One region of the Kribbella sp. NBC_00889 genome, then DNA from elsewhere that is predicted to be linked to it. Evidence: riboswitches for the same ligand, from Rfam matches in the RefSeq annotation. Region 1 holds a riboswitch; the other holds the start of a gene.
What was found. A riboswitch is a leader RNA that binds a small molecule or an ion and turns the genes downstream of it on or off. The one in region 1 is predicted to bind glycine.
Positions count from the first base shown of each region.

Region 2: another riboswitch for glycine. It lies ahead of OG817_RS40955 (L-serine ammonia-lyase); the one in region 1 lies ahead of gcvP (aminomethyl-transferring glycine dehydrogenase).

Region 1 covers NZ_CP108783.1:3,747,638-3,751,042, reverse strand. Annotated here, with positions in the region: gene OG817_RS18265 (MerR family transcriptional regulator) at 181-795, shown strand; gene OG817_RS18260 (dihydrodipicolinate synthase family protein) at 812-1,705, shown strand; glycine riboswitch at 1,721-1,810, shown strand; gene gcvP (aminomethyl-transferring glycine dehydrogenase) at 1,888-3,405, shown strand, end outside.
Region 2 covers NZ_CP108783.1:8,302,898-8,306,302, forward strand. Annotated here, with positions in the region: gene OG817_RS40945 (alpha/beta hydrolase) at 1-1,213, opposite strand, end outside; gene OG817_RS40950 (DUF3817 domain-containing protein) at 1,336-1,719, shown strand; glycine riboswitch at 1,717-1,809, shown strand; gene OG817_RS40955 (L-serine ammonia-lyase) at 1,896-3,269, shown strand; gene OG817_RS40960 (SDR family NAD(P)-dependent oxidoreductase) at 3,270-3,405, opposite strand, start outside.

The DNA of each region.
Region 1 (3,405 bases):
TTTGACCCGCGTGGTACAAGACCAGGTAGGTAACGATTCGAGCGGCAACCGCGACACGCTCACGGCTCGGTGCGGTTGTCGTTGACCCTCCCTGGTCGGCGGCTTACCTTGAAGGAGTTGTGGGGTGTTGTCACTCCACGGAAGTGACCCGTTCCAGTCGGTACCCAGGGAGGCTCAGGCGTGACACGCACCGGCGACACGGATCTGACGGCGCAGTCGACGTCCGAAGCACGCGCCGAGGCGGTCGCTGCCGCCGGCGTCCAGGGCCTGCTCTTCGACGACGACCTGCGGCCGATGCCGGAGGATGTCGGGTTCCGCGGACCGACGGCGTGCCATGCGGCCGGGATCACCTACCGTCAGCTCGACTACTGGGCCCGCACCGGCCTGGTCTCCCCGTCCGTGCGCCCGGCGACCGGTTCCGGGACTCAGCGGTTGTACGGTTTCCGTGATGTCCTGTTGCTGAAGGTGATCAAGCGGCTGCTGGACGCCGGGATCTCGCTGCAGCAGATCCGGACCGCGATCGCCCACCTGAGCAAGCGCGGCATCGACGACCTGACCCAGATCACGCTGATGAGCGACGGCGCCTCGGTCTACATGTGCACCTCGCCGGACGAGGTGATCGATCTGCTGGCCGGCGGCCAGGGGGTGTTCGGCATCGCCCTCGGCGGTGTCTGGCGCGAGGTCGAGGGCTCGCTGTCCGAGCTGCCCACCGAGCGGGCCGACGGTCATGAGGACGGCGATCAGCACGCGAATGATGAACTCGCGGCTCGCCGCCGCGCCCGCATGACCGGCTGAGACCTTCCTTCATCCTGTGCGCCCACTCACCGCCGATTCGCTGCGCGGTGTGTGGGCCACTTTGTTGTTGCCCCTCAACGCCGACGACTCCATCGACTTCGCGCGTCTGCAGGCTCAAGTAGATGTGCTGGGCGCCAGTCAGTTGGACGGCTTGTATGCGCACGGCACGGCGGGCGAGTTCCAAACGCTGACCGAGGACGAGTTCGACCGGATCAACGAGGTGCTCGCGGGAGCGGGCAAGCCGTTCCAGCTCGGCGCGAGCCACCCGTCCGCCCAGCTGCAGTTGGATCGCGTACGTCGAGCCGCGGCGCTGGCACCTGGTGCGATCCAGGTGATCCTGCCCGACTGGCTGCCCTTGAACGACCGGGAGGCGCTCGACTTCCTCCGGCGCGTCGCGGACACCGCCGGTGACGTGCCGCTCGTCCTCTACAACCCACCGCATGCGAAGACCCCGGTGCGTCCAGAACTGCTGACGTCGCTGGCCGCCGCCGTGCCGAGTCTGATCGGTCTGAAGACCGCCGGTGGGGACAAGGCATGGTTCGAGCAGGCGCTGAAGTCCGGCCTGTCCATCTTCGTGCCAGGGCACTTCCTCGCGAGCATGTCGTTACTCGGTGCGCATGGCAGCTACTCGAACGTCGCGGCGCTCTCGCCCAACGGCTCGGTGGAGCACGCCCGCGATGTGGACGTCGAACGCCGGATCGGCGAGTTCTTCGGGCAGCACGTCGTACCGCTGCAGAAGGCGGGGTTGTCGAACCCGGCACTGGACAAGTTCCTGGCCGCGGTGGGGGACTGGGCGGACGTCGGTACGCGGGTTCGGTGGCCGATGGTGTCGGCGACCCGGGGGCAGGTCGAGGCCGCTCGTCCGGACGCACGGCGGCTGCTGCCCGAACTCTTCGCGGATTCCTGGTAGCCTCGGGGCAGCCGTTCACAGCACTCGGGAGAGACCCGTGCGATCGGGCGCCGAAGGGGCAATTCCTCCCCGGAACCTCTCAGGCCCATGGACCGAGTGTCACAGGCGACTCTGGAGCGTGCATTGCTCGGCGTGACAGAGGGGGAGGCGACCGGAAGCACTGTCAGCAACGGAGCCTCTTGATGAACAACTCACCCCAGATCTCTGCGGCGTTCGCCGACCGGCACATCGGACCACGGCCGGACGAGGTCGCCCGGATGGTGCAGCTGCTCGGGTACGACGACGTCGACGCGCTCGTGGACGCCGCCGTACCGGAGTCGATCCGGTCCACCGAGGCGCTCCGGCTGCCCGAACCGGCCTCCGAGGTCGACGCGCTGACCGAGCTCCGCCAGCTCGCCGCCCGCAACACCGTGGCCACCTCGATGATCGGCCAGGGGTACTACGGCACCTTCACCCCGTCGGTGATCGTCCGCCGACTGGTCGAGAACCCGGCCTGGTACACCGCGTACACGCCGTACCAGCCGGAGATCTCCCAGGGCCGGCTCGAGGCGCTGCTGAACTTCCAGACCGTCGTGTCCGACCTGACCGGCCTGCCGACCGCGAACGCGTCGCTGCTGGACGAGGGGACCGCGGCCGCCGAGGCGATGACGCTGGCACACCGGTCGAACAAGAAGAGCAAGTCCGACCGCTTCCTGGTCGACGCCGACTGCTTCGACCAGACCATCGCCGTCGTGCGGACCCGCGCCGAGGCGCTCGGTATCGAGGTGGTCGTCGCGGACACCACCGACGGTCTGCCGGACGGCGAATTCTTCGGTTTCCTGGTGCAGTATCCGGGTGCCGGCGGTGTGGTCCGCGACCTGAAGCCGCTGATCTCCGCCGCGCACGAGCGCGAGACCCTGGTCGCGGTCGCCTCGGACCTGCTCGCGCTGACGTTGCTGGAGGCACCGGGTGAAGCCGGCGCCGACATCGTGATCGGCTCGTCCCAGCGCTTCGGCGTACCGCTGTTCTACGGCGGCCCGCACGCTGGCTTCATGTCCGTCCGGGCCGGTCTCGAGCGGTCGTTGCCCGGTCGCTTGGTCGGTGTCTCCGTGGACGCTGACGGCGCACCGGCGTACCGGCTGGCGCTGCAGACCCGCGAACAGCACATCCGCCGCGAGAAGGCGACCTCCAACATCTGTACGGCGCAGGTCCTGCTCGCCGTGGTCGCGTCGATGTACGCCGTCTACCACGGGCCGGACGGCCTGAAGGCGATCGCCGACCGTGTCCACGAGTACGCGGGCAGGCTGGCCGCGTCGCTGCGCGCCGGTGGTGTGGAGGTTGTCCACGGCGCCTTCTTCGACACCGTGCTCGCGCGCGTCCCCGGTCGGGCCGCCGATGTCGTCGACGCCGCCCGGCAGAACGGGATCTGGCTACGCCTCGTCGACGCGGACCACGTCGGCATCTCCTGCGACGAGAAGACCGATGTCGCCGCGCTGACCCGGGTCTGCGTGTCCTTCGGCGTCCGGTACGACGGTTCCGTCGAGGCGGCGGGTCTGCCCGAGGCGGTTCGCCGTACGACGGAGTACCTGACGCACCCGGTGTTCAACACGCACCGGTCCGAGACGGCGATGCTGCGGTACATGCGCAAGCTGTCCGACTACGACTACGCGCTCGACCGCGGCATGATCCCGCTCGGCTCGTGCACGATGAAGCTGAACGCG
Region 2 (3,405 bases), 4.6 Mb from region 1:
TCGGTGTGCCGAGGCAGGTCGTGACGGCGATCAGCTCACCCGGGTACCGCATGTCGGGGTTGTTCCGGCCGATCCGGTCGATCAGGCCGGAGTACTCCCGGTAGTCGCGCACCGGCAGGTGCCAGTCCTGGCAGAACGGGGCAATCGTGTTGTTCTCCAAGCCGGTCGGCACCGGGGCCTGGCCGGTGGGCGGCTCGCTCTCGTCGAGCTGCTTCAGCATGTCGGCCAGCCTGGCCCACTGCGGGTCGTAGAAGGTCCGGAACACCGCGAAGCTGAGGTAGAACGGGGTGATGGCGACATTCGGCTGCCGGGGATCCGGGATCTCACCGCGCCCGGATCGCTGCAGGAGGTCCGCCCAGAGCGCGCGGACGTCGCGGCCGTGCAGTGAACAGGCCGTTGCCTGATCGCACCATTTCACGAACTCGTCGAACGAGTCCTGCACCGCGGCCGACTCGTCGTCGAGGAACAGGCGCGCGGTCGGCACACTGTGGTCCATCACGGCCTCGATGACGATCGCGCGAGCGTGCCCGGGGAACGCCTCGGCGTACTGCGCGCCGAGCATCGTCCCGTACGACGAGCCGTGGAAGGAGATCTGCGACTCGCCGAGTGCCTTCCGGATCGCGTCCACGTCGCGCACCGTCTGCCAGGTGTCGATGTGGTCGTAGAGCGGTCCGGTGTGCTTGCGGCAGTCGGCGGCAAGGGTGCGGTTGTAGCGCACGGTCGCGTCGAAGTCGGCCTGGCTCTTCATCAGCGGCGACGGCTGCCGGGCGAGCAGCGCCGCGGAGCAGAGCACCGGGTTGCTGCGGGCGATCCCCCGCGGATCGAAGCTGACGATGTCGAAGCGATCCTGCAGGGCCGGGCTGAATCTTTCGATGCCGGTCTTGATCCGGTCGACGCCGGAGTCACCGGGGCCGCCCGGGCCGAACACCAGCACGCCGACCCGGTCGCTCGGGGATCTCGCCGTACGCCGGGCGATCGCGAGGCCGAACGTCGGTCCGTCCGGATGGTGCCAGTCCACCGGCACCTGCAGGGTCGCGCACTGCGATCCCTTCACTTCCGCGGGATCGTCCTTGCCCTCGGGCTTACAGTCGGACCACTGCACTGTCGCCGGCTTGGGTACGTCGGCCGGCGCGGGCACCGCGGTGAGACCCGCCGCGGCGAATCCCAGGACCACACCCCACGCGGTGGTCCTGAGTATTTGTCTGGACGTCATCAGGGAAGTCTCCTGTCTGGGGAACCTCCCTCGATCCTCAGCAACCGTTTGCCTGCGCACATCGGGGAGCAGCCCTCGACACACCCCGGCCGCGGCTTGGGGGACTTGTTAGGGTCTGGTCGATGACCGAGACGACTGTTGCCGCCCCGGCCGGCACGAAGAAACACGCGACCTGGTTCCGCACGGTGGCGATCGCCGAGGCGATCTCCTGGACCGGTCTGCTGATCGGAATGCTGTTCAAATACGTGCTGTCCGACAACGAGCTCGGAGTGAAGATCTTCGGCCCGATCCACGGCGGCATCTTCATCGTGTACGTGCTCACCGTGCTGCTGGTGCGTGGCCCGTTGCGCTGGTCCTGGCCGGTCACGCTGCTCGCGCTGGCGGCCAGTGTTCCGCCGCTGTTCACCTGGTTCTTCGAGATCTGGGCGGTGCGCACGGGCCGGATTGACGACGGCCGGGACACCGCCGTACCGTCCAGGGCGTCAGCTAATTCAACAGCCGCATGAACCCGTGCGGGAGAGTCCCGGGTACGACCCGGGCGCCGTAGGAGCAACTCTCCCCAAGAATCTCTCAGGCACCTTCACCGCACGGGCGAGGCACCTCTGGAAGACGTCCCCGGACGTCTGACAGAGCGGGGAGGACACCAAACGGTCAACGGCGACCGGAAGGAAACCTCCACACGATGGCGATCAGCGTCTTCGACCTGTTCAGTATCGGGATCGGCCCGTCGAGCTCCCACACGGTGGGACCGATGCGCGCCGCCCGCACCTTCGCACTCGGCCTGGCCGATGCCGGCCTGCTGGCTACTACCGCGACCGTCGAGGCACAGCTGTTCGGTTCGCTGGGGGTGACCGGCCACGGCCACGGCAGCAACAAGGCCGTCCTGCTCGGTCTCGAGGCCGAGGATCCCGAGACCGTCGTCACTCACTCGGTCGATGCACGTGTCGAGACGATCCGCGAGCGCGGCCGGTTGCTGTTGGCCGGCACCCACGAGATCACGTTCGACGAGAACGCACACCTGGTGATGCACCGGCGCAAGGTCCTGCCGTACCACCCGAACGGGATGACGTTCGTGGCCCGGTCCGCGGACGGCGGCGTACTGCGGGAGCGGACGTACTACTCGGTCGGCGGCGGGTTCGTGGTCGACGAGGACGCGGCGGCCGGGGACCGGATCGTGCCGGACACGACCCCGCTGAAGTACCCGTTCACGACCGGCGCCGAGCTGCTCGAGCGGTGCCGTGAGTCGCAGCTGCCGATCAGCGAGGTGATGCTCGCCAACGAGCTGGCCTGGCGGACCGAGACCGAGATCCACGACGGCCTGTTGCATATCTGGCAGGTGATGCAGGACTGCGTCCGCGAGGGTTGTGAGACCGAGGGCATCCTGCCCGGCGGCCTGAAGGTCCCGCGGCGGGCGCACGCGCTGCACCAGAAGCTGAGCCGCGACCCGTGGTCGGTGGATCCGCTCAAGGTGATGGACTGGGTCAACCTGTTCGCGCTCGCGGTGAACGAGCAGAACGCGTCCGGCGGGCGGATCGTCACCGCGCCGACGAACGGAGCCGCGGGCATCATCCCCGCCGTACTGCACTACTACCGGCGGTTCGTGCCGGGGGCAACCGACGACGGCGCGGTCCGGTTCCTGCTCACCGCCGGCGCGATCGGCGTGCTCTACAAGGAGAACGCGTCGATCTCCGGCGCCGAGGTCGGCTGCCAGGGCGAGGTCGGCTCGGCCTGCTCGATGGCGGCGGCCGGGCTGTGCGAGGTTCTCGGCGGTACGCCGCAGCAGGTCGAGAACGCGGCCGAGATCGCGATGGAGCACAACCTCGGCCTGACCTGCGACCCGGTCGGCGGCCTGGTGCAGATCCCGTGCATCGAGCGGAACGCGATGGCGTCGGTGAAGGCGGTCAACGCGGCCCGGATGGCGATGCACGGCGACGGGGTGCACGTGGTCACCCTCGACAAGGTGATCAAGACGATGCGCGAGACCGGCGCCGACATGAAGATCAAGTACAAGGAGACGTCCCGTGGCGGCCTGGCCGTCAACGTCATCGAATGCTGATCACCAAGGCACGGTTCCGGTCAGGCTCAGATACTCACCGGTCGGTCCGTCCGGGCCGATCTGGGCCAGCCGGACGATGATCTCCGCTCCCTGCTCGACCGTCTGGTCGCCGCTGTGCCCGTTGAAGTCGGTCGCG